Regions from separate parts of the Providencia sp. Me31A genome, predicted to be linked through region 3. Evidence: predicted binding sites of a transcription regulator. Region 3 holds the regulator's gene; each other region holds the start of a gene.
The links. Region 3 encodes CRP, which controls carbon source genes, mostly activating them, when cyclic AMP is high. Its sites were predicted from a motif close to ATGTGANNNNNNTCACAT; they were not measured.

Region 1: a site for CRP is predicted at 8,651-8,668, ahead of adhE (bifunctional acetaldehyde-CoA/alcohol dehydrogenase). Genes of this name have one in related genera too.
Region 2: a site for CRP is predicted at 7,084-7,101, ahead of ACLPIE_RS14780 (NupC/NupG family nucleoside CNT transporter). Genes of this name have one in related genera too.

What each region holds. Positions count from the first base shown of each region.
Region 1 covers NZ_JBKQGZ010000003.1:22,075-32,950, forward strand. Annotated here, with positions in the region: gene purU (formyltetrahydrofolate deformylase) at 1-156, opposite strand, end outside; gene ACLPIE_RS02860 (YchJ family protein) at 257-736, opposite strand; gene rssB (two-component system response regulator RssB) at 862-1,872, shown strand; gene galU (UTP--glucose-1-phosphate uridylyltransferase GalU) at 2,039-2,959, shown strand; gene hns (histone-like nucleoid-structuring protein H-NS) at 3,403-3,813, opposite strand; gene ACLPIE_RS02880 (thymidine kinase) at 4,346-4,975, shown strand; gene adhE (bifunctional acetaldehyde-CoA/alcohol dehydrogenase) at 5,717-8,419, opposite strand; gene ACLPIE_RS02890 (YchE family NAAT transporter) at 8,917-9,561, shown strand; gene ACLPIE_RS02895 (ABC transporter substrate-binding protein) at 10,064-10,876, shown strand, end outside.
Region 2 covers NZ_JBKQGZ010000017.1:36,328-47,203, forward strand. Annotated here, with positions in the region: gene ACLPIE_RS14720 (helix-turn-helix domain-containing protein) at 1-232, opposite strand, end outside; tRNA gene ACLPIE_RS14725 (tRNA-Lys) at 1,357-1,432, opposite strand; tRNA gene ACLPIE_RS14730 (tRNA-Lys) at 1,466-1,541, opposite strand; tRNA gene ACLPIE_RS14735 (tRNA-Val) at 1,579-1,654, opposite strand; tRNA gene ACLPIE_RS14740 (tRNA-Val) at 1,692-1,767, opposite strand; tRNA gene ACLPIE_RS14745 (tRNA-Val) at 1,793-1,868, opposite strand; gene gltX (glutamate--tRNA ligase) at 2,295-3,716, shown strand; tRNA gene ACLPIE_RS14755 (tRNA-Ala) at 3,878-3,953, shown strand; tRNA gene ACLPIE_RS14760 (tRNA-Ala) at 4,003-4,078, shown strand; gene ACLPIE_RS14765 (SDR family NAD(P)-dependent oxidoreductase) at 4,250-5,002, opposite strand; gene ACLPIE_RS14770 (MarR family winged helix-turn-helix transcriptional regulator) at 5,120-5,542, shown strand; gene ACLPIE_RS14775 (DUF3820 family protein) at 5,539-5,754, opposite strand; gene ACLPIE_RS14780 (NupC/NupG family nucleoside CNT transporter) at 5,835-7,019, opposite strand; gene ligA (NAD-dependent DNA ligase LigA) at 7,309-9,327, opposite strand; gene zipA (cell division protein ZipA) at 9,384-10,355, opposite strand; gene cysZ (sulfate transporter CysZ) at 10,574-10,876, shown strand, end outside.
Region 3 covers NZ_JBKQGZ010000016.1:54,918-65,793, forward strand. Annotated here, with positions in the region: gene adiA (arginine decarboxylase) at 1-312, opposite strand, end outside; gene ACLPIE_RS14215 (MurR/RpiR family transcriptional regulator) at 417-1,277, opposite strand; gene murQ (N-acetylmuramic acid 6-phosphate etherase) at 1,529-2,440, shown strand; gene murP (PTS N-acetylmuramic acid transporter subunit IIBC) at 2,467-3,930, shown strand; gene ACLPIE_RS14230 (LysE family translocator) at 4,050-4,655, opposite strand; gene ACLPIE_RS14235 (hydrolase) at 4,758-5,741, shown strand; gene ACLPIE_RS14240 (YheU family protein) at 5,738-5,947, shown strand; gene ACLPIE_RS14245 (phosphoribulokinase) at 6,007-6,873, shown strand; gene ACLPIE_RS14250 (OsmC family protein) at 6,957-7,358, opposite strand; gene crp (cAMP-activated global transcriptional regulator CRP) at 7,715-8,347, shown strand; gene ACLPIE_RS14260 (hypothetical protein) at 8,659-10,506, shown strand; gene ACLPIE_RS14265 (aspartate aminotransferase family protein) at 10,555-10,876, opposite strand, start outside.

The sequences.
Region 1 (10,876 bases), on a different contig from region 3:
CATAAAGAAACGGCCAGTGTGATGATCAACAAATTCATTATTTTGTACAATGTTGAGCTGATGTTTATAGCAAATGTTGGTAATTTTGGCGATCAATCCTTTCGCATCAGGACAAATGGTCCTGAGAATTTTCTTTTGTACAATTTTGTGTTGCATGAAACTGTCTAATCCTTAACTAGCAAAGCTTATGTCATTAAGCTAATGGCAAACTGATTATTAAATTGGCATCAATAAAAAGCAATTGAGGAAACGATAGCTAACTTAGGCTACAGCACTTTTTATATTTTTTGCTAGAACCACAAGGGCATAAATCGTTACGACCCACTTTAGGAGTGATACCGTCAATATAATACCAGCGCGAATTTACCCGAACAAAACGGGAACGTTCATGAATAAGCTGTTTATGATCGGCTTTTTCATCAATAAAGCAAGCCGAAAATTCAACATAGCCTTCATCTGGACTTTTAGCATAAGAAGAACTAATAATACAAAGCCCGAGCCACTGAGTTTGAACGAAACTATTTTCTATTTCTTCTCGCCACTCTTGTGCATGACAATCTGGATGCCATGTATCAATGAGATAATCTGCATTGCACTGGACATAAGCACTATAGCGGGAGCGCATTAGCTGTTCTGGTGACTCAGGAATAGATTTACCTTGCAAAAAAGGTGCGCAGCAATGTTCAAATTGTGCTTCATTGCCACAGTAACAGCTATCTTCTGGTTGTGATTTCATTATAGCCTCGATAAAAATAAGTATAAGATTGAAAAATTACTATACTTAATTGATGGGATAAAAATGATTTTACAGCATGAATAATAATATTGTTAATTAAACCAGGTCATTGCAGTAGGTATCATATGAAAAATAGAAAAATACTTATAATAGAAGATGAAGTCACCTTCTGTACCATTTTAAAAAATTACCTTGAAACCCTAGGGATAGAGATCTATACCGCACATAATGGTCAATTAGCAATAAATATGCTGATAAGTAGTCAGGTTAGACCCGATATCATTCTTTGCGATTTAAATATGCCAATAATGAATGGGGAAGATTTCATGAGAGAACTCGTTGCTCGCAATATTGATATTCCAGTCATAGTGATCACAGCGACAACAGACTTTACTCAGCTAGATAGAATGTTTCGTTTGGGGGCAAAAGATGCTTTGTTAAAACCGATAAAAAACTTAGATGAAGTTAAAATTACTATTCTTTCTGCATTATACCCTGAGAAAGCTAATCTTATTGAACAGATAGGGGATGAGTTCCAGCATATTTCTGCATTGATGAAAAATAATAGCCAAGATATGTTTACGGTCTTAAAGCAGTTACAACCTCCTGTGCATCAACTGATAAATGGTTACCGAATTAATTATCGTCAACTCAATGAAGCTAATCGGTTTGGGCTGCTGTTAGATCTAGCCGCTATTTCTGATAACCAAATTGGATTCTATTGTATTGATACTGAACGCTCGCCTCAGGAAGGTATTATGGCGACTTTTTTGATCCGAGTCGTGTTTAATGATTTGCTGAAGAGTACCGTAAGTTATCCAGAAAAAAAATTACCTAATATTGATAGAATCATCAGTCAGATAAATCATTTATTAGAAGACTCGGGTTTTAGTGGCCAGTTTCCTCTCTTACTGGGGTATTTTAATACGCAAAACAAAACTGTTATTATGGCCAGTGCGGGTTTAGAAGCCGAAATCACGACGGAAAAGTCTCATTTTAAATTAGCAAGAAGCTTACCGCTTGGGACATTAAAACTGTATCAGCCTAATAATTTGGAGATAAAAGGGACAGCTTGGCAGTGTTTAATTCGTAATAATAGCCAAAAAATAAAACTTATGTTTAATCCTGAGTACTAAGTAAATCTGAAAATACTTCGTTAGTGGGTATCAATTAATATCAATCGGACTCATCGCTATTTATTCAAGGAATTTTCCTGATATACTTCCGCGCACTTGAAATGCCCCACTAACATCTTTGAAATATGGGGTTAAGGTGCATAGATAATATCTGGAGTTATGACAAATGACACAACGCAAGGTGCGTAAAGCAGTAATCCCCGTTGCAGGTTTAGGGACGCGTATGCTGCCCGCAACAAAGGCTATTCCAAAAGAGATGTTGCCAATAGTTGATAAACCGCTTATTCAATATGTAGTTAATGAGTGTATTGCCGCAGGGATAAATGAGATTGTTTTGGTGACCCATTCATCAAAAAATTCAATTGAAAACCACTTTGATACAAGCTTTGAGTTAGAGGCTATATTAGAAGCGCGTGTGAAACGTCAGTTATTGGATGAAGTGCAGTCGATTTGTCCAAGCCATGTGACGATTATGCAGACTCGCCAAGGGATTGCCAAAGGGCTAGGGCATGCAATTTTATGTGCCAAACCATTAGTGGGTGAAGAGCCGTTTGCTGTTATTTTACCAGATGTCATTTTAGACCGTTATAGTACCGATTTAACTAAGTTTAACTTGCGTGAAATGTTAGAGCAATATGAGTCGACAGGCGCAAGTCAAATTTTAGTTGAACCAGTACCAGAAGAAGACGTTTCTAATTATGGTATTGTGGATTGTAATGGTGAAACATTGCAGCCTGGTGATAGTAAAAAAATCATGCGTATGGTTGAAAAACCAAGTCGTGATGAAGCACCTTCAAATTTATCTATTGTTGGTCGTTATGTTTTATCTGAAAAGATTTGGGATGCATTAGCGAAAACTGCCCCAGGTGCGGGAGATGAGATTCAATTAACTGATGCAATAGCATTAATGATGGAAAATAATGAGCCTGTAGAAGCATACCACTTATGTGGTAAAAGCCATGACTGTGGAAATAAATTAGGCTATATGAAAGCATTTGTTGAATATGGAATGCAACATGATGTGCTAGGAAGCGATTTTACTGAGTGGCTGAAAGAATTAGCAGTTTTATTAAATAAATCAAAATAAAGCAGCTTTTATTGATGGTTATTAAATGGCTAACTTAATTCGTTAGCCTTTTTTATACTTGAAAGATAGATGCGTGAGCAATAAAAAGCTAAGTATTAAGTAGTAGATCTGTTTATACATATTGTTTTAGCTCTTTTTACATTTTTCGTGAGAGAAAAAAGTAGTATTTATAACGTTAAAATAATAATCATGGCACTCTTGTATTTAAGCTTTATTAATTAATATTACAGATCTTTACTTGGACTGTTCATTATTTAATGGTAAAGGTTATACTGGATTGGAAGAGCCAATACCCATAATACGTTATAAGTGGAGACTATTTTCAAGAAAATGGTAGTTTAAAAGAAGGGCGGTTTTGCACAAAGGCTAATATAAAATATTATATAAAGGTATAAATAAAAACACCCTTCAGAAAAGGGTGTTTGGAATCCGTATTTATGTGATTAGATCAAGAAATCATCTAAGGATTTACCTTGTTCTTCAATGGCAACTTTGATTACAGCTGGAGTACGGCCTTGGCCTGTCCAAGTTTTAGTTTCGCCATTTTCATCAACATATTTATATTTAGCAGGACGAGCAGCACGTTTAGCACGTGTGCCTGTGCTTTTACCTGAGTCCATTGTTTGTAGAAGGTCATTTAAATCTACACCTTGCTCAAGGATCATTTCACGAACTTTTTCCAGTTTACGGTTACGTTCTTCTAATTCCGCGCGAGCTTGGTTTTCTTCATCACGACGTTCTTCAACAACGACGGTTAATTTTTCCAGCATTTCCTCTAAAGATTCTAAAGTAACTTCGCGAGCTTGAGCACGAAGAGTACGGATGTTATTTAACGCTTTTAATGATTCGCTCATTTTCCTGGTCTCAAATTATTTGTTGGCATGTGTACAGTAATAATAGAATGCTATTTTAAATTCTGCAATAGCTAAATTACTCCCATAGTTTAAAAGTAATCTTTAACGAATGCAATTTTTTTACAAAAGAAAAATAAATTTTTCGTAGATATATATACCACTATTATCAATAACTGAACTAATGAAAAAAATAGCAATATGCAAAAATCTTTGTGATTTAATAATTGGGGAAACTTGTCTAAAGACCCATTTTACTTTTACTTGGAATGAATAGAAAGGTGGGACTAACTTAAATTTTCTTTTTTGGACGATAAATTTTAGCGTTATGTGCTCCAGTTAAAACTGTTTATAGTTAATATCAAATTGGTTTTTATTGCATATAAGGCAAACATTATTTGTACTGAGGCAACTCAGTGTCGAAAAAAAGGGTTAATTTTTCAATAGATAAAGAGCGATTATGCCAATATTGCTAATCTAACGATGTTCTTTATGGTAAAATTGATCTGTATATTAATTTTGAGGAAACAGCCAAATGGCTCAGCTTTATTTTTATTATTCCGCAATGAATGCAGGCAAATCAACGTCATTGTTGCAGTCATCGTATAACTATAATGAAAGAGGGATGCGTACGGTTATTTTTACCGCAGAGATTGATAACCGCTTTGCTCAAGGAAAAGTAACTTCACGTATTGGTTTGTCAGCACAAGCGTTACTCTATTCAACAGAAACAAACATGGCGGAGGTTATTACTCAAGAAAATAGTTTACAGAAAATACATTGTGTTCTTATCGATGAATGCCAGTTTTTAACAAAAAAACAAGTAGAAGAACTTTGTGATATCGTCGATAACGAAGATATTCCTGTTTTATGTTATGGCTTACGGACCGATTTTGCAGGACAATTATTTGAAGGTAGCCAATATTTACTTGCTTGGGCTGATAAACTAGTTGAGCTGAAAACCGTTTGCTACTGCGGTCGTAAGGCAAATAAAGTATTACGTATAGGAAGTGATGGTATACCTGTATATGAAGGTGCTCAAGTCGATATAGGCGGTAATGAGAAGTATATCTCTGTGTGCCGTAAACATTACTCAGAAGCAATAAAGCAGGCGCAATTGATGCATGAAGGGATTATCCCTAAAAAAGCGGCACACTTTAGATAAAATTAATTAATAAGGTATAGAGAAATACACACAATTCTAGAGAATTACGTGATGCGTGTATTTGATGATATGACCTAAGCTATTTAAACCTGCTTATTATAATATTAATTAATCAAGCCGTATAAAATAATTTAATTTGATGTGGCTAAAAAAAAGGCATTGTATTATACAGTGCCCTTATTATTAATAATGTGGGCCATGCTAAATAAGGTTGACATTCTTTCAGTCTAAAATTGATTGGTTATTGTACGTAACCGATTATTATCTTTATTAAAAAACGGCGTTTATTAGTGCCAGCAAAACGCACTTACTCACAAAAAAATTGTAGACTATCATTTAGATGACACTATAAAAACGAAGACAGTGAATAAATCGTTACGCTATGCATTAAAAATACGATATTTAGAAATACCAGAGATCGACCACTTCGATCGCAGACTACAATATTATTCATTATTGTTCATTGAAAAATCAGGGCATCCATAAAAAGCATAATGTCCTATACCAGATGGTTATGCTTGCGATCAAAATGCGCGAGCAGAGCGAGTAAATGGAATGTTAAAACGTAGTCTCTGGGGTAACTTAGCAGAGGCAGGGTAGTTAGTTTAAGCATTAACCCTGCTTTATAATGAAAAGCGTCCATATTTATCGTTAAACGATAAAACGCGCAATGAGGTTCATTGCGCGTTTTATGCCTGAAAAATTGTTAGTTTATATCAGGGCTAGTTAATATTTTCTTAATTATTTATTTTTTGCTGTTTTTTTCTCAGCTACTTTTTTTGAAGACGTTTTCTTTTCTACTTTCTCCGCTTTCTCGGTAACAGGTACTGCGGAGTGTTCGACAAAATCACGACCGTAATAGGAATCCAGTAATAACTGTTTAATTTCAGAGATTAACGGATAACGTGGGTTAGCACCGGTACATTGGTCATCAAATGCATCTTCAGACAGTTTATCTACTCGTGCTAAGAAGTCAGCCTCAGAAACCCCGGTTTCGCGAATGGATTTAGGAATGCCTAAGTCAGCCTTCATTTCATCTAGCCATGCTAATAATTTCTCAATTTTAGTGCCAGTGCGATCTTCGGTATTTGTTAACCCAAGGTGATCCGCTATTTCAGCATACTGACGACGTGCATGAGGGCGATCATATTGGCTAAACGCGGTTTGTTTAGTTGGGTTATCATTCGCATTGAAACGGATCACGTTACAGATTAGCAGGGCGTTTGCTAAGCCGTGAGGAATATGGAACTCTGAACCAAGTTTATGGGCCATTGAGTGACATACACCTAAGAAGGCGTTAGCAAATGCAATACCTGCAAGGGTAGCGCCATTATGAACACGCTCTCTCGCGACTGGGTTTTTGGCTCCCTCATGGTAGCTAGCCGGTAGATAATCTTTTAATAAACTTAATGCTTTTAGTGCTTGGCCATCAGTAAACTCATTCGCTAATACAGATACGTATGCTTCCAAAGCGTGAGTTACTGCATCTAAACCACCAAATGCAGTTAGTGATTTAGGCATGTTCATTACCAAGTTTGCATCAACGATTGCCATGTTTGGTGTTAACGCATAGTCAGCTAATGGATATTTTTGGCCTGTTTTATCATCTGTTACCACTGCAAATGGTGTGACTTCTGAACCCGTACCTGAAGTGGTAGTGATCGCAACTAATTTAGCTTTAACGCCCATTTTCGGGAAACGGTGGATACGTTTACGAATATCCATAAAGCGTAGCGCCAGTTCTTCAAAATGTGTTTCAGGATGTTCGTACATTACCCACATGATTTTTGCAGCATCCATTGGTGAACCACCACCTAATGCAATAATTACATCGGGTTTGAAGGCTTGCATTTGTGCTGCACCTTTTCGAACCACGGTTAACGTTGGGTCAGCTTCAACTTCAAAGAAAACGTCAGTTTCAATATGATGTTTTTTTAGAACATTGACGACTTCGTCAACATAACCATTATTGAATAGATAGCCATCAGTAACGATAAAGGCACGTTTAGCACCATCAGTTGCAATCTCTTCAAGGGCAATAGGTAAGCAGCCACGGCGGAAGTAGATCGAGTTTGGAAGTTTATGCCATAACATATTTTCAGCTCTCTTCGCCACAGTTTTGGTATTGATCAAATGTTTTGGACCTACGTTTTCGGAGATAGAGTTACCTCCCCAAGAACCGCAACCTAGTGTAAGAGAAGGAGCTAATTTAAAGTTATATAGGTCACCGATACCACCTTGTGACGCAGGCGTATTAATAAGAATACGCGCCGTTTTCATTTTTTGGCCAAAATAGTTAACACGTTCGTGTTGGTTATCTTGGTCAGTGTATAAACAAGAGGTATGACCGATCCCGCCCATTTCGACGAGTTGTTCTGCTTTGTTAACGGCATCTTCAAAGTTTTTACCACGATACATTGCTAATAATGGAGATAGCTTTTCGTGAGCGAATGGCTCTGACTCATCAATAAGTTTTACTTCACCAATGAGAATTTTAGTGGTTGTAGGTACTGAGATACCCGCCATCTCAGCAATTTTATGTGCGGGCTGGCCAACAATTGCTGCATTCAAGTTACCATTTTTTAAGATGATATCTTGAACGGCTTTGAGTTCTTTACCTTGTAATAGGTAACCGCCATGATTCGAGAAACGCTCGCGTACTTGATTGTAAATTTCATCTACGACGACGACAGATTGTTCAGAAGCACAAATCACGCCATTATCGAAGGTTTTTGACATGAGTATGGATGCGACAGCGCGTTTAATATCCGCAGTTTCATCAATAACAACAGGGGTGTTACCTGCACCTACACCGATAGCGGGTTTACCTGAACTATAAGCAGCTTTAACCATACCAGGGCCACCGGTTGCTAGGATCAGGTTAATATCTGGGTGGTGCATCAGCGCATTTGATAATTCAACGGATGGGGAGTCAATCCAACCAATAATATCTTTCGGTGCTCCAGCGGCAATAGCGGCATTCAGTACGATTTCAGCGGCACGGTTAGTTGCGACTTTTGCTCGAGGATGTGGCGAGAAAATAATCGCATTACGTGTTTTTAAACTAATAAGTGATTTAAAAATTGCGGTTGAGGTTGGGTTAGTGGTTGGCACGATACCACAGATAATACCGATAGGCTCTGCGATTGTGATTGTGCCAAAAGTTGGGTCTTCAGATAACGTCCCACAGGTTTTTTCGTCTTTATAGGCGTTGTAGATATATTCTGAAGCAAAGTGGTTTTTGATTACTTTATCTTCAACAATCCCCATACCAGATTCTTCAACAGCGAGTTTTGCAAGAGGGATACGTGCATCAGCGGCAGCAAGGGCAGCAGCGCGGAAAATTGCATCAACTTTTTCTTGTGAAAAAGTCGCGAATTCACGTTGAGCTTTTTTGACACGAGCAACGAGTTCATTGAGTTCGGTAACGTTAGTTACGGACATATAGATTACTCCTGATAAATGTTAAACTTTTTAAGCCAATGAGCAATGTATTTATTATCAATAGGGCTGAAAAAGACCGCTTAAAAGTGAAAGTATAGATAATATTAATTATAACGTCGCTCATCATCGCCTATTGGCTTAAAAACCTTATTTAAAGCTTAAGTTAGTGACTGTTTTCCCATCAACTTTGCCTATCAGTTAAGAATAGATTAACAAAATAGTAATTAAATAAAGTGATCTAGGTCACGAAATCCTTAGGCTGACTCCTTTCAGCAAGGCGATTTGCGGTAAATAAACTAATTTTGTGGATTACGTCACTGAATTTAATTTAATTAAAATAATAGATGGTTGTAATTTAACCATAGCGATTAATTAAACAATAAATTGAGCAAGTTAAATAAAGTCGTGCTTTGTTCAAGAAAATTAACAACATCAGTGATAAAATTACAAAAGACATCAATGAATCTCGGTAGAGAACTTTTTAAGGAAATGTATGAGTGAGCAGCGCATTACTCGATTTATCAGGTTACATTAAGTTTTTTATTGGTCTTTTTGCGTTGGTAAACCCAGTTGGTATCCTACCTGTGTTTATTAGCATGACTAATTATCAAAGCAATGCAGGAAGAAACAAAACCAATACAATAGCGAATACATCGGTTGCTATAATTTTATGTACATCATTATTAATTGGTGACTCGATACTGCAATTATTTGGAATATCTATTGATTCATTTCGTATTGCCGGTGGGATACTGATCGTGACGATTGCGATGTCGATGATCAGCGGAAAAATAGGTGAAGACAAACAAAATAAGCAAGAGAAAACAGAAACCGCAGTTCGAGATAGTATCGGTGTTGTACCACTTGCATTGCCGCTAATGGCAGGACCGGGTGCGATCAGCTCATGTATTGTATGGTCATCCCGCTGGCATGGTTGGCAAAACTTTCTTGGTTTAGCGCTGACAAGTATCACTTTTGCTTTTTGTTGTTGGTTATTGTTTCGTTCAGCTTCTTTACTCGTGCGTTATTTAGGGCAAACAGGGATCAACGTTGTTACACGTATTATGGGACTGCTACTAATGTCATTGGGTATCGAATTTATTGTGACCGGTGTTAAGGCAATATTTCCAGGTTTATTATAATTTTTCTACATTTCATTGGCTGCAAGTATCTATTTGCAGCCATATTTTCTATTCATTCTCTCTTTTCTACGGTTTTTCACTCTTGCTCTGTCCTAGAAACTTGATCACCTTTGCAGATTCTTAATGCTTTAATTATTAATAGGCACATATAAAAATGTGATGATTATAATTATATATGGCATTTTTTGCTAAATCAGGCATAAAAAGTAAGGAATTGTGAGCTGTGTAAATTTATTCACTATTCTCATTACTGATTGTTAATGATATGTTTGGAATGTAAATTACAGAGCTGGACTAGTAAAGTTTAATGTTTTATGTAATTAATTGTAATTAAATGAATAAATTATTTTAGTGCATCACGATTTGATTTTTTAAATAAAATTTTTAGCTAAAGAATGTTAATTAATTGTATACGCGAACTGTTATTGACAATGACCAAGTGATAGAAAAATGAGTACCTAGAGAGGGAATAATTGAGTAGCTTTACTATTAGCGTAGATTCATGAGGGATATGATGATCAAATCAGTAATGAGGTTAAGTGTACTTTCTTTATTACTTATCACATTAGATGGTAATACTGCTGATATTACAGATAAATCAAAGCAAATTATTACAGTTAATAACGGTTCTGAAGTGACATCCCTTGATCCCCACAAAGTGGAGGGGGTGCCTGAAGGTAATATCATTTTGAATTTGCTTGAAGGACTCGTTTACACCGATGTTGATGGCAAAGCGGTTCCTGGTGTGGCTAAAAGCTGGACTCATGATAATTATACAACATGGGTTTTTACTCTACGGGAAGATGCAAAGTGGAGTGATGGCACTCCGGTAACCGCTGAAGACTTTGTGTATAGTTGGCGACGTTTATCAGACCCTTTGACGGCTTCCCCTTATTCTAGCTATTTGCAAAATGCCTATATTTTAAATGCCCAAGCAATTTTATCTGGCAAGATGCCTGTATCCACATTAGGGGTAAAGGCTATTGACCCTCAGCACTTACAAGTGACGCTAAGCCATCCTATTCCCTATTTCGTGGATATGCTTTCTCATACATCAATGAAGCCAGTTAATAGAAAAGCCATTGAAAAGTATGGTGATAAATGGACGCGGCCAGCAAACTTTATTGGTAATGGGGCATATATATTGGACAAGTGGGTAGTTAATGAACGTATCGTTGTTAAACGAAACCCGCTGTATTGGGATAATAAAAATAGTCGTATTGAGCAAGCGACCTTTTTAGCTATCACTTCGGAAGTTAGCGATATTAACCGGTATCGTAGTGGTGAAATTGATATCTCTAACTCAGCGATCCCC
Region 2 (10,876 bases), on a different contig from region 3:
TGTCATCCTGTAGTATTTCACTAAAGAATTCACCCATATTAACGCCTAATACTTTTAATACGCGAACAAGGCAATCTATATCAATACGATTTACACCACGCTCGTAACGAAATAATTGTTGTTCGCTTATATCTATCTCTTTAGCTAACTGGAAAACTGTATAGCCTTGAGCTTTTCTTAGCGTTTTAATTTTTTGTCCAACTGCACAAGCGACAGGATATTTTGTATTCATAAACATTCTCGCTTCAATTTATATTAATGAAATAAAAATCAGCAGGTAGTTAACCGCATTTTTTTATTTTTATCTTTATTTAATATGTATAACGCTGATACTGCTTCTAACGATTCAGCCTCTATCGAAAGGAATGATATACTAGCCTCCTAATTAGTTTCAACTAGTCTTAAAGTGACATTGCAACTATGTAACAAAATATTTCAGGCTAATTTATCTCTATAAAAAAACAAATAAACTTTTAAATATCATGATGTTAAATTAGAGTATAAACTTCATATCGTACCTATATAGCTCCTGTCATTTAGTTAACACCAAAATATTTACCTAAATAAATACTCAAGTGTAGAGGTATAACCTAAAAATAAAGGAAATAAACAGAATAATTTAACACTGTAACAATATTAATGATTTTATAGTGACAATTCCATTAGAAAAGCTAAAAAGCAAGCAAATTTGATGTTTAAATGTAAATAAAAGTAAAAACAGTATATTTTACTTCTATAACCATTTAACAATATTAAACATCAATAACCTGCAAAAGTTAATGGTCTGTTACATTCATTTTAAACGCTAAATTTTTAAAGTAGCTAGGTAAGAATTTACCAAATAACATTATTCAACATAACAAAAGCATAACGTTAATAAAGTTTATTATTCATTTTACTTGATGAACATCACAAAATTATGACCAAATACTATTATTAGATAATCTGTTTTTAATCTTGTTTTTTTATCCTCTAAAGAAGACAATTGATATTTAATATCGTCATATTTTGCATTAACAGTTCTATATTTCAACTATCACTAAATGACAATTCGACAATACTTTACTTCCCTCCTGAAACTACTATCATCTACATTCATGGTTATTGCTTTTTTATATCCTATAAAACAACCTATCAATTAATATTTAATTGACACCTTAATTAACATGCGATTAAAAAACGCGCATCATTAAGCGACTGAAAATACTAAATTGAATTACTTGCTTGGAGTGTGTTTTGGGATAGTAGATCATGCAGGATTTTGATCCTATGGATCTGGCTTACAGCCTAACCTGCAACCAGTTTACCAAGGGCTTGATGACTGAGTATTTACTGGGTTTCGGAGGAAGTATTAGATGGTGGGTCGTGCAGGATTCGAACCTGCGACCAATTGATTAAAAGTCAACTGCTCTACCGACTGAGCTAACGACCCATCTGGATATTACTTTAATTTCTTATTTTTAGATGGTGGGTCGTGCAGGATTCGAACCTGCGACCAATTGATTAAAAGTCAACTGCTCTACCGACTGAGCTAACGACCCATCTAAATATGTATTTTAATGCGAGTAACGAATGAAGTGGTGGGCGATAGCGGGCTCGAACCACTGACCCCCTCCTTGTAAGGGAGATGCTCTACCAACTGAGCTAATCGCCCACTTCATGACTTATACTACTACATTGCAATAAATAATTGGTGGGCGATAGCGGGCTCGAACCACTGACCCCCTCCTTGTAAGGGAGGTGCTCTACCAACTGAGCTAATCGCCCAATTATTTATTTTCATCGTCGACGGTGGTGGGCGATAGCGGGCTCGAACCACTGACCCCCTCCTTGTAAGGGAGGTGCTCTACCAACTGAGCTAATCGCCCCGTCGTCGATGGAGGTGCATTATAGGGATACGGAGTTCAGAGTCAACGCTTTTTCGATAGATTTTTTTCGTTCGTTGCAAAAATAATCAAGATGTTCCAATATCCGCCAGAAAAGCTGTCTTTTTAATCAATCACCTAGATAATTTAGCCTTTTCATCTTCACAAAAAGTAAAAATAATTTTTCCATCTCATTCTTTTAAGTCATTAGCCCCTCCTGCCACTTTCTTTTCTTCTATCTTCATAACTTGATTGAGGAATCACCACAGGATGATAGAATAGAGGGACATTTTAGCAATGCTTACAAACTTCACGATTTCAGAACGTCAAATAATTTCCTTCTTTCATTAAAAGGAACTCAACGTTCAATTTTCCAGAATAAACTTGTAAGCGCTTCAAAAACAATGTTTTGCAATTAAGGCAATCTCGATGAGTAAAATCAAAACCCGTTTTGCACCTAGCCCAACAGGCTATTTACACGTTGGTGGTGCGCGTACTGCTCTGTATTCCTGGTTATTTAGTCGCCACAATCAGGGCGAATTTGTCCTGCGTATTGAAGATACCGACTTAGAACGCTCAACTCAGGAAGCTATCGATGCCATTATGGACGGTATGAACTGGTTGAATTTAAATTGGGATGAAGGCCCGTATTATCAGACCAAACGTTTTGACCGCTATAACGCTGTTATTGACCAAATGTTAGAAGCAGGTACAGCGTATCGTTGTTTCTGCTCAAAAGAACGCTTAGAAGCTTTACGTGAAAAGCAAATGGCGAATAACGAAAAACCTCGTTATGATGGTTGCTGCCGTGACCACGCACATAACCACACTGCTGATGAGCCACATGTTGTTCGTTTCCGTAACCCACAAGATGGCTCTGTGATTTTTGATGACAAAATCCGTGGCCCAATTGAATTTAGTAACCAAGAACTGGATGACTTAATTATTCGTCGTACTGATGGTTCACCAACTTATAATTTCTGTGTAGTTATTGATGACTGGGATATGGAAATTACGCATGTTATCCGTGGTGAAGATCATATCAACAACACACCTCGCCAAATCAACATCCTAAAAGCATTAGGTGCACCTGTACCCGTATATGCGCACGTTTCGATGATTTTAGGTGACGATGGTAAGAAACTATCGAAACGTCATGGTGCAGTCAGTGTTATGCAGTATCGCGATGATGGCTACCTACCACAAGCTCTCCTTAACTATTTAGTACGCTTAGGTTGGTCTCACGGCGACCAAGAAATCTTCACAATTGAAGAAATGCAAGAGTACTTCACCCTCGATGCTATCAGTAAGTCTGCTAGTGCATTTAACACTGATAAACTGCTGTGGTTAAACCACCATTATATCAATACATTACCAGCTGAAGAAGTCGCTACTTACCTAGCATGGCATATCGAACAACAAAATATTGATACCAGTACTGGCCCTCAATTAGTTGATTTGATTAAATTATTAGGTGACCGCTGTAAAACATTGAAAGAGATGGCTGAATCTTGCCATTATTTCTACCAAGACTTTGACGAGTTTGACGCTGATGCGGCTAAGAAACACTTACGCCCCGTCGCTCGCCAACCATTAGAAGTGGTAAAAGACAAACTAGCAGCTATCACCGATTGGACAGCTGAAAATGTCCATCAAGCCATCGAAGCCACTGCAACTGAGCTAGACGTTGGTATGGGGAAAGTCGGCATGCCATTACGTGTTGCTGTTACTGGTGCAGGTCAGTCCCCTGGACTTGATGTAACTGTCCATGCAATCGGGCAAGCACGTTCTATTGCTCGTATTGACAAAGCATTAGCTTTTATTGCTGAACGTGAAGCTTCCGCACAATAATTGAAATCTCTTGCCCTCAATTTATTGGGGGCAATTCACGCCTCTCACTTAATCACTTGCAAAATGTTCTATATTTCAGCAATTAAACCTAAAACCCGATTATTTTATTGACACTCTAACCTAGCTTGAATATGATGCCTTTCGTCAAAAAGATTTTGTTTGGGGCTATAGCTCAGCTGGGAGAGCGCTTGCATGGCATGCAAGAGGTCAGCGGTTCGATCCCGCTTAGCTCCACCATCTAATTCCCTGTTAGGTGGCATATTTAAAACAACAAAATCTATCGATTGGGGCTATAGCTCAGCTGGGAGAGCGCTTGCATGGCATGCAAGAGGTCAGCGGTTCGATCCCGCTTAGCTCCACCATCTTATCTTCCTAGTAAGCTATTTTCTGTTTTATCCATTTTACAAATCCGATGATTTCAGCACGTTTAGTCACCTTTGGTAATATTGCCACATAGTAGGCAAATTTAGTTTTTCTAAATGTAATTGGCGTCTTATCTCATTGCCGAACAGACGCCAAACCCTAACGGCTTATTATTGTGTTGTATAACCCCCATCAACAGGAATAAATGCCCCCGTAATAAAGCTACTATCATCAGATAACAAAAAAGCGACCACGTTGGCAATTTCTTCTCGTGTTGCCATCCTGCCCATTGGATGGGTTGAAGCCATCCATTTTTGCGTTTCTTGCGGTAACATTGCAATATTCGGTGTTTCTACATAACCGGGGCCAATGGCATTAATACGGATGCCTTTTTGTGCATTCTCTAAGGCGGCTGAACGTGTTAACCCTAATACAGCGTGTTTTGCTGCTGTATAGGGGGCTATCCCCGCTATCCCAGCCACACCATTACAAGCAGACAAATTCACAATTGCACCGCCTCCACTGCGTAAAATAGCCGGAATACTATATTTCATGCCGTGAAAAGCCCCTGTTATATCGGTTTCAATCACCTCGTGCCAAGCCTCTAAAGGATAATCTTCAATGTTTACCCCATGAGGGCCTGTGATCCCCGCATTATTCACTAAATAGTGCAAAGCACCATATTTTTGCTCTATTTTTTCGACTGTTGTTTTAAAGTCTTGCGCATTTGCCACATCCATTCTTATCGCCCAAACACGGTTGCCTGCTGGGTCTATCTCTTGAACCGCTTGTTGCAAAGCGGTTTCATTACGCCCTGTAATAACAACGCTGGCACCAAGAAGATGCAGTTTTTTCGCAATACCAAACCCGACACCTGTTGATGCCCCTGTAATGAGTGCTACTCGATGATTGAATTTATCCACAATTCACCTCAATTATAGTTAACTTTAGTTAACTATAATTAATTAACCAAAGTTAATCAACTCATCGTATTATCATTAAAACCAATATATACTCAGTATATTGAATATTAAGGAATAATGATGATGTCTAATTCTCTTGAAGATGCCCTTTCCCTGTTGCAATGCACGTTAGTCGCACGCAGGGTCAGCTTTACCCCTGAGCAAATCACTTGGGGGCAATATGACGTTCTGGAAATATTGAGACTAAAAGGCGATTTAACACCCAGCCAATTAAGCCAATCTCTTGGTCTTTCCCGCCAAAATTTATCGAAATTTCTACGAGTCCTGAAATCCTATGATTTCGTAGAACAATATCAATCAGAGCAAGATAGGCGGGAGTTGATTACCCATTTAACTGAAAAAGGGCACCAGTTTTTACAACGTGCAGCGATAGGGCGTGCTGAAAATGCAGCTAAAGTGAAAGCGGTATTAACGCCGCAAGAACAAGAATTGTTTATTGCTTTAAGCCAAAAAATTACTAACGCACTTGGGCATAATTAACCTCGCTTTAACGGTTTTACGAGGCCTTCTAACCCTTCGATTTTTAACCCTAACGTCATTTCCATTAGTTGGCCTAAACGCCCTGCTGGAAACTCTCCCTTTTTATAAAACCATAATAAATATTCTTCTGGTAAATCAATTAGCACACAGCCTTTGTATTTACCAAATGGCATATAGGTATTCGCCATATCAATAAGATCTTGCTTTTCCATCATTATTTCTCTATTTCACCTTAGACAAAAAAACGGCGCTCATCTGAACGCCGTTTTTTAATTTAACATGTTTTTGTCGATTACAAAACTAACCCAACAACAGCCGCTGATAAGAAGCTAACTAACGTTGAACCGTACAGTAATTTCAAACCAAAACGAGCAACGGTGTTACCTTGTTTTTCATCTAAGCCTTTAATCGCACCTGCAATGATACCGATGGAAGAGAAATTGGCAAAAGAGACTAAGAATACCGATAAGATACCAATAGAACGCTCAGATAAGCCACCTGCAATCGCTTGTAAGCCATCCATTGCAACGAACTCATTGGTTACCATCTTAACGGCCATGATACCACCCACTTGTAAGGCCTCATCCGCAGGAATACCCAGTATCCAAGCAAACGGATAGAACACGTAACCTAACATGGTTTGGAAATCAACACCGAATACGGCTGAGAAAATACCATTAACCATTGCGATCAGGGCAATAAACCCAATCAACATCGCAGACACGATAATCGCAACTTTAAACCCAGCAAGAATATATTCGCCTAACATTTCAAAGAAGCTTTGACCCTCATGCAGGTTGCTCATTTGAATGTCTTCTTCACCTTCTGGTGGGTATGGGTTGATTAATGATAGGACGACGAAAGTACCAAACATATTCAATACTAACGCTGCAACCACAAAGCGAGGCTCTAGCATTGTCATATAAGCACCAACGATAGACATTGATACTGTAGACATTGCCGTTGCTGCCATAGTGTACATTCTGCGCTCTGACATGCGGTTCAATTGATCTTTATACGCAATAAAGTTCTCTGACTGACCCAATAATAATGAGCTTACTGCGTTAAAAGATTCTAATTTCCCCATACCGTTCACTTTCGATAACACAGTACCGATGATACGGATCACGATAGGTAGAATTTTGATGTGCTGTAAGATCCCGATCAGTGCAGAAATAAAAATAATCGGACACAGTACTTGTAAGAAGAAGAATGCTAAGTTGCCTTCAATCATCCCACCGAAAATAAACTTAGTTCCTTCTGCCGCATAGCCCAACAAGTGTGTAAACACCCCTGCAACACCAAGAACAAAGGATTCACCAATATTAGATTTTAAGAACAAATACGCTAATGCAATTTGAATAACCAGCAGTTGAACAACATAGCGAGGACGGATACCTCTACGATTACTACTTGCTAAAATAGCAAGAGCAGCAATTACTACTAAGGACAAAACGAAATGCAGGATCGAGGTCATATGCGACTCCAACAAATTTAAGAATCAGTCTATGCGTATATTCTATGTAATAGATAACATTTAAATGAGACAACGGTCACATTTAAATGAAAACTTACTATGTGTATTTTGCTAAAAACAGAAGGAGATCACGTTTTAATCATGAAGAAAGAGTCAAATGACCTTTTTTGTATAGAAATATAAATGAAAATTTAGTTTATGTCTTACAATAACCTACGACTGGCTTAGCCACTTAATTCAAACTCGCTTGATTCAAATCCAGTAACTAAGCCAAATAGAATATAGTTTACTATTCGATATTCAGCAAACGAATTAGCTCATCTTCATCAATAACAGGAATTCCTAATTTATTTGCCTTAGCTAATTTTGAACCTGCGGCTTCCCCTGCGATTACCATATCAGTTTTCTTAGAAACGCTACCCGCCACTTTCGCCCCTAATGCCACTAATTTATCTTTTGCCTCATCACGGGTTAATATACTCATTGACCCCGTTAATACCACCGTTTTACCTGCAAATGGGCTATCAATCTCAGCACGATTAATCACTTTCACTTCCGGCCAATGGATATTTGCCTTATTCACTAAGTCATAAATGACGGCTTTATTATGTTCCTCGTGAAAAAAGTTCACCACATGCTTTGCTACCACATGCCCAATATCTTGTACTGTCTTCAAAGACTCTTCATCTGCGGCCATAACTGCATCAAGAGTGGCATAATGCGCCGCTAAGTTAGCGGCTGTTGCCTCTCCAACTTCGCGAATACCAAGCGCATAAATAAAGCGGGCCAAAGTTGTTTGCTTGGATTTATCTAATGCATCGACCAATTTTTGTGCTGACTTTGGCCCCATACGGTCAAGTCCAGTTAAAATACCTGCACTTAATTGATAAAGGTCAGCAGGCGTTTTGACATACTCTTTATCAACCAATTGGTCGATGATTTTGTCCCCCATACCATCAACATCCATTGCACGGCGAGACACAAAGTGTTTTAACGCTTCTTTACGTTGAGCCCCACAAATCAGCCCGCCAGTACAGCGCGCGACGGCTTCGCCTTCAACACGCTCAATGTCAGAACCACAAACTGGACAATGGGTTGGAAATACAATTGCACGGCTATCGGCAGGACGTTGCTCTACAACAACGCTCACAATTTGAGGAATAACATCGCCTGCACGTCGGATAACCACAGTATCGCCTATATGTACCCCAAGACGTTCAATTTCATCCGCATTATGCAATGTGGCATTACTCACGATAACACCCGCTACTTGTACGGGCTCTAAACGAGCTACAGGGGTAATTGCGCCTGTACGACCGACTTGGAACTCAACATCTTTGAGTAATGTAATTTGTTCTTGAGCAGGAAACTTAAATGCCGTCGCCCAACGAGGAGCCCGTGACACAAAGCCTAATTCCTCTTGAATTGCTATCGAGTTTACTTTGATAACCACACCATCAATATCAAAGCCAAGTTCAGGACGAACACGCTCTATTTCATGATAAAAATCTAATACCGCTTGAGAACCTACACGTAACTGAACATACTCACTCACAGGCAAACCCCATTTTTTAAACAGCATTAGGCGTTCATAATGAGTATCAGGCAACGTTTCACCTTCGACTAGACCGACACCATAACAATAGAAAGTTAATGGCCTTTTAGCCGTTATACGTGGATCAAGCTGACGTAAAGAACCAGCAGCAGCATTACGTGGATTGGCAAAAACTTTTCCACCCGTCTTCCGCGCCTGTTCATTCAGTTCTTCGAAACCTTTTTGTGGCATAAAAACTTCACCACGGATTTCCACTCGCTCAGGTATATTGTCTCCCGTTAAACGTAAAGGGATGGCACGAATAGTGCGTACATTGGCAGTAATATTTTCACCGACAGTGCCATCTCCACGAGTTGCAGCCTGCACTAGCTCACCATTCTCATATAAAAGGCTAACCGCTAAGCCATCTAGCTTTAGCTCACAACAAAATGTGAGCTGTTCATGGTTTTTTAATCGGTCTCTCACACGTTTATCGAACGCTAAATAACTTTCTTCATCAAATACGTTGTCTAGTGACAACATTGGTATTTCATGACGAACCGTTTCAAAAGCGGATAAAGGTGCAGCGCCCACTCGCTGGGTTGGTGAGTCGTTCGTGATAAGCTCAGGGTGTGCTTCTTCAATGCTTTTCAAGCGTTGCATCAGCTTATCGTATTCAACATCAGGAATTTCTGGCGCATCTAATACATGATATTGATATTCATGGTGACGTAATTGTTTTTTTAGTTCTTCAATTTCTTGTTTGGTAGTCATGATCCACTCGTAAAGATAAAAAACCCCCAATCAAGGGGGTTTTATGAAACCGTTGCTTAGCTCAATGTATTTCTAATTCGCGCATGGTACACCTCTATTTTTTGAGGTGTAAGCATTTTGCGTTCATCGTCAAGAACCACCCCACCGGCATCCGATGCGATGCGTTGAGCTGCCTGAAGCATAAGCTTAAAGTTTTGCCCTGCTTCCCCATACGATGGCACCATCATGAACATGGAAACCCCTGGGGTAGAGAATTCTGACATGGTTTCAGGGTCAAATGAACCTGGCTTCACCATATTAGCTAAACTAAACAAAACCGGCCCTGTTCCTGATGGATGGACATGACGATGGAAAATATTCATTGCCCCGAACTGGAAACCAGCTTGTAAAATACTTTGAAGTAAGACCTCACCTTGTAACTCTTGCCCTTGATGAGCGGCTACATGAAGTACCAGGACTGTCTCCTTGCTATTTGTTGTAGCAGAATTTTCCTGTTGTTCAGTTTTCGTCTCAGTGTGCGCCGCTGCTTGTTCATGTGAGTCTTCTTTTAGGTTATGAGAATCAATATGTGGCTCAGATGCTAAATTGCGAGCAGGCTCCTGCGCAATTTCATCATTCATATTGATGGTTAATTGCTCTGGAACATGAGGCGCTTCAGCCTTCGATGCCACGCTATGCTCAACCTGAAGATTTTTTTCAGGCGTAATGTCTAATTCAACAGCCGGTTCGGCTGATGATGATGGCTGTATACTAGGTTCAACTTGAGAGTCATTTTTTACCGGATATACAGTCTCTGTCTCAGTTGCAGTGGGATGAATCGGTGCCTGCTGAGTAGGTTGATTTTCAGTAAATAATGCAGAATCATCATAATCAGATGAGCTCTCCTGCGTATCGTTTTTTCTACGTTTTATGGGTCTGTCACGAAATAACTTAGAACGCTCTTTACGGCTGGTCCATAAACCATGCAGTAATAAAGCGATAATGGCTATCGCACCTACGACCACTAATATCAGACGCAAATCCTGCATCGCTGCTATCTCTAGTTGATGAATGATAATGCCATCATGGCGGAAACTACCTTAAGATTATTTCTCAATTGCTCTAAGTGCAACCCTCAGAACGATTTTCTTACAAGAAAGAGAACATTCCGCTTTCGTTTGCTGTTTTTTTAAGCAAATAATGGCTAGTCAGTCTAATTTCATATCTATATGATACATGGTCAACCGAAAAGGAGAGAACAAGAAGTATGACCCAATCGACATTTTCGCCACAAAAAGACCATTCAGGTTTTTATTATTTTACACAAGGATGGCGACTAATTACACGTCCCGGTATAAAACGCTTTGTCATTTTGCCTCTGCTAGCCAATATTCTGTTCTTAGGCGGCGCATTTTGGTGGTTATATACTAAGCTTGGTGGCTGGATAGAAAAAGTGATGAGCTATGTTCCTGATTGGTTACAGTGGCTTGATTATATACTTTTCCCACTTGCTGTTATTTCTATTATTTTAATATTTACTTATTTTTTCAGTACCATTGCCAACATTATT
Region 3 (10,876 bases):
TTTACGATCAAACGCGGTTAGGGCTTCTTCACGATCACTCAATAAAAAGACAGGGACATCTTCTTGCCGACGATGCAATTGAGTAATTAATTGATGTGCTTGAGCTTGCTCTTGCTTGTCAGACATATCGCGCCCATATAACAAGCAATCAATACTGGTATTAGAGCGAATGTAGGCCATGCCATCTTCAAAATTACGAATAATCACGGTTTCAACGTGTTCATCATTAAGTTCACTAGCAAGCCTAGCAACCGCATGGCTGATAACGGAATCGTCGTCAGTTAACTCAGTATAAACAATGAGTGCTCTCATCAATAATTCCTCTTTAACTAATTAAAATTAAAATGTTTCTATCTTTAGTCTTAACGCAAATAAGGATTTATTGCAAAGTTATCGATGAGTTATAAATCTCAAAACTATTCATCTAATTTATTTATCACCATTCTTGCATTCATCACTAACGATTTCGCTTTCGCCTCCCGCCGCTGTAGTAACGCCATAAACAATAAATCTGTAATCGTGTTTTGCGCGGTTCTAGAAGAAATTGAAGAACTACGCCACTCATTTTCCTCTGCAACACTTTCCAGAACGTAATCCGCTATTTGTGCTAAAGGCGATTCGCGGTCATGCGTAATCGCAATAATACGAGCCCCTTGTTTATGTGCTATGTTCGCCGCAGTCAGCATGTCTTTTCGCTTGCCAGTGAATGAAATCACGATTTGAACGTCATCAGCACTCAACGTTAAAGCAGCAGCAATCTGCACATGATGGTCAGACTCAACTAACGTTGTGATACCAATTTTTTGTAATTTATAACTTAAATCTTTTGCTGTTAACCCTGAGCCTCCTATTCCAACAATTTGCACACGTTGAGCTTGGTCAACCATTTCAACAATTCGTTCAAATGCTTTGAAATCAATGTGTTTTGTTGTCTCGGTGATGGAGTTATTTTTTTCCATCGCTAATTTTTGCGCCACAACCATCAAACTATCATCTGGTGCAATACGATTATGTAACGCAGTGTGAGGCGCGCTTTCATTAAGCTGCTGACGGCCGATGATCTCACTTAACGCTAATTTTAGTGCTGGATAACCTTTTACACCGACCTTTTGACTAAACTTAACAATAGCCGATTGACTGACATCCAATATTTCCGCTAATTGCTGAGAAGATAAGTTCAATACATTTTCTGGATTTTTAAGGATAAATTGCGCGATTTTACGTTGATTTTCGGCTAAACGCGGCAATGAATAAGTAATAATATCTAATAGCGTCATGACACCCTCTGGCGATTATCATTTTTTCGTTTTATAGAATAAATTAATAATAAATTATTCCTATTTTATTTGACCTATGACTTAAGAATAGTTGTTTAAATTCAAGCAACAATAAATTTAATCGCTGAGAAATATAACAAAATATTCTTTTATATTCGCAAGTTAGAATAGGTAACACCGTGATTTCAATCACACTTAAGGAATAAATAATTCCTTAATATGAGTTTACTAACTGATTCAGGAGCAATTTTATGACTATTGATTTAAGTAAAATGGTAACGGAAAGCCGCAACCCAGCCAGTACTCATATCGACCAACTATCCACGATTGATATGCTGCATGTGATTAACAATGAAGACAAACTCGTCCCATTAGCGGTTGAAAAAGTACTTCCCGAAATTGCTCAACTAGTTGATAAAGTGGCGGCGGCATTCTTAAAAGGTGGTCGGCTGATTTATTCAGGTGCAGGGACATCAGGTCGCTTAGGTATTCTCGATGCCAGTGAGTGCCCACCAACTTATGGGACTCCTCATGAACAAGTCATCGGCCTCATTGCTGGCGGTCATCAAGCCATTTTTCGTGCCGTCGAAAACGCGGAAGACAAACCTGAATTAGGCGAGCAAGATCTAAAAAATATCCAATTTAATGAAAAAGATGTGCTGGTTGGTATCGCGGCAAGTGGGCGTACTCCGTATGTGTTAGGCGCTTTAGCCTATGCAAACTCAGTCGGCGCTACCACAGCTTCCATTAGCTGTAATCCAAATAGCCCCATCGCCAATGCGGCAGATATCGCAATCACCCCTGTCGTTGGTGCAGAAGTCGTCACCGGTTCTTCACGAATGAAAGCAGGTACTGCACAAAAACTGGTACTGAACATGATCACCACTGGAGCGATGATCCGCATCGGTAAGGTATTTGGCAACTTGATGGTGGATGTCGAGGCCACGAATGCCAAGTTAATTGAAAGACAAATTAAAATTGTTATGGAGGCCACTGACTGCGACCGAACCACCGCTGAAAACGCACTTCAACAATGTGACAGACACTGTAAGACGGCCATTTTGATGGTGCTATCGGGTCTGAATGCCGATGATGCTCGTCAACTGCTCTCCAATAATAACGGTTTTATTCGCACAGCACTCAACATGGCATCCTCCGCTTAACACACGGATTTTATGAGATAAATAGTATGGCTAAAATAACAATAGAAATGATGCAGCAAGTTCTGCAACACGTTGGTGGTCGTCGCAACATTAAGTTAGCGGGTAACTGCATGACACGCCTGCGCTTGACTCTCAATAATGATCAATTGGTCGACAAAGCCGCAATCAAACAAATTGCGGGTGTTCTCGGCGTGATTGAAAGTGATGAGCAACTACAAATCATCGTAGGCCCCGGCAAAGCGCAAACCGCTGCCGATTTAATGAATCAATTATTGGAAAGTGAAGAGGATGACCTACAGGCATCATCAACACCTCAAGATCTGAGTAAGATTGCATCAGCGAATAAGCAACAACTTAAAAAGAAACAAACCAGTGCGATACATCGCTTTTTAGCCAAATTTGCCACTATTTTTACCCCTTTAATCCCAGGGTTTATTGCTGCTGGCCTGTTATTAGGCTTTGCAACACTGGCGAAACAAACCTATTTCCCTACCGGTTTACCGACAAAGCCTGAAGAACAAACCCTTCTGGTACATACCATTTTATATATGTCAGTATTCAGTAAGGGTCTATTTAGCTTTCTCAGCATTCTGATTGGTTATAATACTCAAAAAGCCTTTGGCGGTAGCGCTGTCAACGGAGCCATTATTGCTTCACTGTTCGTACTTGGCTACAACCCTGAAATTGCCAAAGGATTTTACTCGGATATGAGTAACTTCTTCGGATTAGCTATCGACCCGAGAGGTAATATTATTGGGGTATTAATCGCTTGTATTTTTGGGGCATGGGTTGAAAAACAGGTCCGTAAAATTATTCCAGCTAACCTCGATATGATTTTAACGTCGACTATTACACTGTTAATTGTTGGCGCTGCTGTCTTTGTATTCATCATGCCAATCGGTAGTTGGTTGTTCTCCGGTATGTCATGGTTGTTTGTTCATTTAAGTAGCAACCCATTCGGAACAGCAATACTCGCAGGCCTATTCTTGATTGCTGTGATGTTTGGTGTACACCAAGGGTTTGTCCCTGTGTATATGGCGCTAGTCGAAACACAAGGCTTTAACTCATTGTTTCCTATCTTAGCAATGGCTGGTGGTGGGCAAGTCGGTGCGGCAATGGCGCTTTATGTCAAAGCAGCAAAAGATTCCGTGTTACGTAATCAAATCCGTGGAGCCATTATTCCTGGCTTCTTAGGCGTCGGTGAGCCATTGATCTATGGTGTAACCTTGCCACGGATGAAACCTTTTATTACCGCATGTTTGGGGGGAGCCGCAGGGGGATTCTTTGTCGGTTTAATTGCTTGGATGGGATTACCTGTTGGATTAAATACCGTGTTTGGCCCCTCTGGTTTAGTGGCAATCCCAATGATGACCTCTGCTGACGGTGTATTTTTAGGAATGTCAGTCTATGTGGGTGGACTGCTAATATCTTACCTATTTGGTTTTATTTTTACTTACTTCTTTGGGGCAAAAAATGTCGATTTAGACTAACCAAACCCCTTATATGTAAAGCGCAGCCTCACTATTGAGTTTTCAGCCGAAGACAAGCAAGTATTTCATTTTGAGAAGCACCAAAAAGTTAGCACCAGCTAGCTTTTTGGTCCCCTTTTTCATTCCAGCCAAATCAGAGGAACGCACAAAGCCGTTAAAATCCCCATTACCCAGTTAAAAATAAACCAAGCACGGCGGCTGCGTAAAAATAAGCTAATTAACGAACCAAACCCCATCCAAATCAGGCCAGCAACCAAATTAACGATGACAAAGGCAATACTCATCACTAAAATAGACTGAGTGAATAATTCCCCCGGTAGGCTAAATCCCCCAACAGCACCTAAACCCATCATCCAAGCTTTTGGGTTTAAAAATTGCAATAGACCACCTTGATACCAAGTCACACTTTTCGCGACTTCGCTATTGGTCTTAAGTGGTGCATAATTAGCCGTGGCCGTTTTCCATGCGAGCCAAAGTAAATATAGGCTCCCAGCCACTTTTAACGCGACATGAATGGCAGGATAGAGCAATAAAAGTGCAGCGACGCCAAATGCAGACAGGTAAAGTATAGCTTGCATACCTAACATAATACCTAAGCATAAAATAATTGTATGGCGAAAACCGTAGTTTGCTGCGCTTGAGGTTAGCAACATATTGTTAGGGCCGGGTGTGACAGCTGCAATGAATAAAAACGTAAAAAGAGAAAAAATTAGCCCCAGTGTCATTTATAATTTAATCCTCAAACTCAAATTTGTTTACTTGCATCACAAAAAAATAACAGTATGTTATGTGACTCACAAGAGTTCCCATTAAATAAAAATAAGGCTATGTCAGAAAACTTTCGTCCAATAAGCTGGGCTAAAAATCCACATCTCCAAACGCTCCTACCTCGGATTTTCCGTAGAACACCGAAAATCAAACCCGTATGGCAGCGACTTGAATTGCCTGATGGCGATTTTATCGATCTTGCTTGGAGCGAATCCCCTGAGCTAGCAGCTCACAAACCTCGTTTAGTTATTTTTCATGGATTAGAAGGCAACTTTAAAAGCCCCTATGCACATGGCATGCTTAAAACCGCACAACAACATGGCTGGCTAGGCGTTATTATGCACTTTCGTGGTTGTAGCGGCGAACCTAACCGTCAGCGCCGTATCTACCATTCAGGTGAAACCAGTGATGCACGTTATTTTCTCCGTTGGCTAAAACAAACCTATGGTGATGCGCCAACGGCCGCAGTCGGTTATTCTCTTGGCGGAAATATGTTAGCGTGCTATCTCGCAGAAAGCGGTCAAAATGCAGATTTAGATGCAGGTGTTGTCGTTTCGGCCCCATTAATGCTAGAAGCGTGTTCTTTGCGCATGGAAAAAGGGATTTCCCAATTTTATCAACGCTATTTATTAAATGGCTTGAAACGTAATGCAATGCGTAAATTAGTACGTTATCCAGGCTCACTGCCGCTAAACTTGTTGCAACTTAAACAACTAAAACGCATTCGTGAATTTGACGATGTGATCACGGCTCGTATTCACGGCTTTGATGACGCTACCGATTATTATCAAAAATGCAGCGCATTACCTAAGTTGGCATACATAACTAAACCAACTTTAATCATTCACGCCAAAGATGACCCATTTATGGCACCTGAAGTGGTTCCAGATTTATCATTCCTACCTAAAAATGTGGAATATCAAATGACTGAGCATGGTGGACATGTGGGCTTTGTGGGGGGAACATTGAGAAAACCCCAAATGTGGCTAGAAACACGCATACCACAATGGTTAGCCCCTTATTTAAATCAGGAAAAACAATGATTATCCCTTGGCGTGAACTTTCGCCAGAAACATTGGAAAACCTCATTGAAAGCTATGTATTACGTGAAGGCACGGACTATGGGGTTCACGAAAAAAGCTTGCAAGATAAAGTCAACGATGTGAAACGGCAGTTAGTTTCTGGCGAAATTGTGTTAGTCTGGTCAGAACTGCATGAATCCGTTAATTTCATGCCTAAAACCCGCTAATCCGCTTCGCTCGCTGTTTATTGAAATGGTGGCTATGAGCGCAACACAGGGAGTTTGCTATGTCCCAAAAGCATCCAATTATCGCCATCACAGGTTCCAGCGGTGCCGGAACAACCTCAACTAGCCAAGCATTTCGTAAAGTTTTCCATCAATTAAACATTCAACCCGCAACATTAGAAGGTGATAGTTTTCATCGCTATACTCGCCCTGAAATGGATATGGCCATTCGTAAAGCAAGAGAACAAGGCAGGCATATCAGCTATTTTGGCCCCGAAGCGAATGACTTTGCGTTGTTAGAACAAACATTAATCGACTATGCCAAAACAGGTTGTGGGCAATCTCGTAAATATTTACACACCTACGACGAAGCCGTTCCCTACGGGTTACAACCTGGGACTTTTACACCTTGGGAGCCATTGCCTAAAGATACCGATGTCTTATTCTATGAAGGTCTACATGGCGGGATTGTGACACCAGAGCATAATGTTGCACAACATGTTGACTTACTTGTCGGGGTTGTTCCTATCGTTAACCTTGAATGGATTCAGAAAATGATCCGTGATACGACAGAACGCGGGCATTCCCGAGAAGCGGTAATGGACTCTGTTGTGCGCTCCATGGGGGATTATATTAATTACATTACCCCGCAGTTCTCTCGTACGCATATTAATTTCCAGCGCGTTCCAACCGTAGACACGTCCAACCCATTTTCTGCTAAAGCGATCCCGTCACAAGATGAAAGTTTTATTGTGATCCGGTTTCGCGGCCTTGAGCAAATCGATTTTCCCTATTTACTTTCAATGATTTCCGACTCGTTTATTTCGGCAATGAATACAATTGTCATACCCGGTGGCAAATTAGGCTTGGCAATGGAGCTTATCATGACGCCATTGGTTGAAAAACTGATTAAGCAAAAAAATAATTAAGTTGTTTTTTCACTAATTAATAAGATGCTTATCATTAATTAAGGTAAGCATCTTATTATTAAAAAAATATTATAATAATTAAATTAATTTTTTATTTCGAAGCTATGCGTTACTTCGACTGTTTTTTCTAACATCAATGCTACTGAACAATATTTTTCAGCAGATAGCTGAACTGCACGTTCCACTGCTTTTTCCGTCAGCTCATTTCCTGTTACAATGAAATGTAGATGAATTTTGACAAAGTAACGTGGGGCTTCTTCACGACGCTGCGATGTTAATTTCACTTCACAATCCGAAATATCATTACGGCCTTTTTGCAAAATAGAGACCACATCTATCGCACTACAACCACCTGCTGCCATTAATACCATTTCCATTGGGCTTGGCGCTTTATCTCCTGCATTACCATCCATCATCACCTGATGCCCTGATGCAGACTCACCTAAAAAAGAAAGTCCTTCGACCCATTTAACTCTCGCTTCCATTTTTATTCCCCTTGAAATGAAATCAGTTTAAAGGCTACATTGTTCCATAGATATAATGAATGTTATATCAGCTTTATTCTGCTGAAGCGATACAGGGGAGACTTTCTGTATCGGATATGCTACAAACAATACTTAGTTGATAGGATTAAGATCAAAACTCAACCGTTTTATTGATTATATTATAGTGTTGATATCAATTTGCTTTCCCCTAACCAACCAGAGTGCTGACGTTATTTAGCTCTCCATATTATTTAGGGTATATAAGGCAAATTAATATGCTAAGCTAGTGACTTTAAAGCCAGCCTTTCTGGTACGCTTTTCCGAATGGCTGCAATAACATACAGAGGATAACGCTAATGGTTCTCGGCAAGCCACAAACAGACCCTACTCTTGAATGGTTTTTGTCACACTGCCATATTCATAAGTATCCATCCAAGAGCACTCTGATCCATCAGGGTGAGAAAGCAGAAACCCTTTACTATATTGTTAAAGGATCAGTGGCTGTTTTAATTAAAGATGAAGAAGGCAAAGAAATGATCCTCTCCTACCTAAATCAGGGGGATTTCATTGGTGAACTGGGTTTATTTGAAGAAGGGCAAGAACGTACTGCGTGGGTTAGAGCGAAAATCGCCTGCGAAGTTGCAGAAATTTCTTACAAAAAATTCCGTCAATTGATTCAGGTAAACCCTGACATTTTAATGCGTCTTTCTGCGCAAATGGCCAGCCGCCTACAGACAACATCAGAAAAAGTGGGTAACCTCGCTTTCTTAGATGTGACTGGTCGTATTGCTCAAACTCTATTGAATCTAGCGAAACAACCTGATGCTATGACGCATCCAGACGGGATGCAAATCAAGATCACCCGTCAGGAAATTGGCCAAATTGTTGGTTGTTCTCGTGAAACTGTCGGCCGTATTTTGAAAATGCTTGAAGATCAAAATTTGATCTCTGCGCATGGTAAAACCATTGTTGTCTACGGTACTCGCTAACTCTTAAGATAACCCTGTATCATTTACCACTGATGCAGGGTTATCTTTTGCCTCTAACAGCCATACCTATTTTTAAAATTACGATCAATTCTTTTATACTTGTCATACTCAAGTTGCAGGGTGTTAACTGCACTCAACTAGCCGAATCACATACTTGTGTCTGTTCACAAGAGTATCTTTATCGTTCGTATGCATACAACTCGAATTATTAGGTAAATACATACTAACCTCGTTTCTTTATATTTAAGTAATTTTTCCTCATATAAGATTAAAAATATCCCACTCATTAATGATTAAGGAATTTTTAATTTATGAATAGTATTCAAAAATCAAATATTAACCCAACATGTTCTATTGAGACTTGCGATAAAACCAACTCGATAGAAATAAGAATAAAGGCAAATGGCATTGTGCAAAACTTAATAAATATTAAAAATACGAATTCAATGGAAAATACGATGCCAAATATAAAGATAATTATTAATTATGATAAAAATAGCGCTGACACTGAAAAACCTATTATAAATTTATCGCCGAAAAATTCGTTGATTAACAACTCAAATTGCTGTTTGGGGAGAACAAATAAAGCATGCCAAACAACACTTCGTTTTCCAATGACAAAAAATATCGCCTCCAAATCAGAACAGCCTATCGCGGTAAAACAAGACTTAGATAACGTTGATGTAAGCCCTTCATCACCAATGCAAACCCGACAAGGTGCAAATCAGGTTAATAAGAGCATGCTAACCGAAGGTCGCTCTCCGACTAAAAATACACTCTCCCCGCTTTGGGATACCATCGTTGAAAAAAACCTACAGGAACTGGCAAAAAGTCCAGCCCCTCACTCTAATGAGCGAGCGCATTTTACTCCATTGATGAAAAACAATACCTCAAGTAATGTGAAAGAAAAAGTTATACGTTTTGAAAAACTTATATCTCTTCAGACTAATAAGGATACGCTAACCGAAAAACCCTTACAGACTAAAAATACACTCTCCTCGCTTTGGAATACCATCGTTGAAAAAAACCTACAGGAGCTGGCACAAAGTCCAATCCTCCACACTAAAAAGCCAGCTCATTTTGCCTCGTCGATGGGGAACCAAACCTCTAGCAATGTGAAAGAAAAAATTCAACAGTTTGAAAAACTAATATCACTACCAATCAAAACTCAAGATAGATTTCCATCTAAAATAGCTACTCATATAAAACAACGAACGACAACGCATGTACCAGCAACCACAATGAAAAGAATACAGGAACATTCAGCAAATGTTCAAACTGCTTCTGTATTGCCTTCATATGTCTTAAGTAAAACAGCAAGCAACAATAGAAATCTATTAGTAGAAGAAAAAAAGCAAAATAATTCACTCGCACTTGTTCAAAAAAATGCCAAAACAAGAAGCTCTAACAATTTCAATGCATTAAATAAAAGTTCATCCCCTTCTCTGGCATTCAGTAATGAACTTTTAGAGCTATTACAGGAGAATAATTTCAAAAGGCAGATGAAAAATTCGACTTTAAATAATAACAACAACAATCAATTAATAGAGAAAACACAAAGAGATAATAAAACTGCATTACTCTCTTCGGTATTTAATAATATTAATAATTATCTAACAGATAACCATGATAAAAATCAATTACATCGCTATATAATAAGCTTAGATAATTTTCAAGTTATCTTAACCATATCGCCAAAAAATTTCCCCAAAGGCTCGATTGAAGGGCAAGATATAACAAAATTATTATCTAATTATATTAATGGGTTAGAGAAACACAATGTCCATCTGGACGTATCACAACAAAATTTTAAAAATAACTCATTCGACACGAATAGTACCAATAACCAAGATGATGAACATCATTCAGATAATGACATTTATTTTGATGAACACTATTCTGACATGGAAGATCTATATTCTAATTATGATGAAGATAACTTCAGCGATAATTACTCTCTATTTGATGAACCAATTAACGAGATTTTTTCAACAGATAGCAATGGCTTAATTTCAATGAAAAACAACGACGATAAAACATACTACCAACTAGATTTCAGTAATGATAATGAGCAAAAAAGTATAATCTCCTTACCGATAATGAAAGCGGGGATTCAATCAGAAAAAATGCAGCTAAATAAAAAATTAATAAATATATAACAATAAGAAGAACCCAAAGAGATAATTCTCTTTGGGTATTTAATCTTATTACGCTAATAGCGTTTTAATGGCATTTTCGAACTTCACCATTCCGCTATTAATTTCTTCCTCGGAAATTATCAGTGATGGCGTGAAACGCAATACATTAGTTCCGGCATTAAGCATCATCAAGCCTTCCGCCGCACTCGCTTGTAATATATCCTTTGAGCGATTTTGTAACTTACTATCAAGTTCTGCACCAATTAGTAGCCCCATTCCCCTAATCTCAGAAAAAATACCGTATTTTTCATTGAGCTTATTCAAATGAGCGATAAATAACTCACGACGCTTTTCAACACCAATTAGCACTTCCTCAGTATTAATAATATCG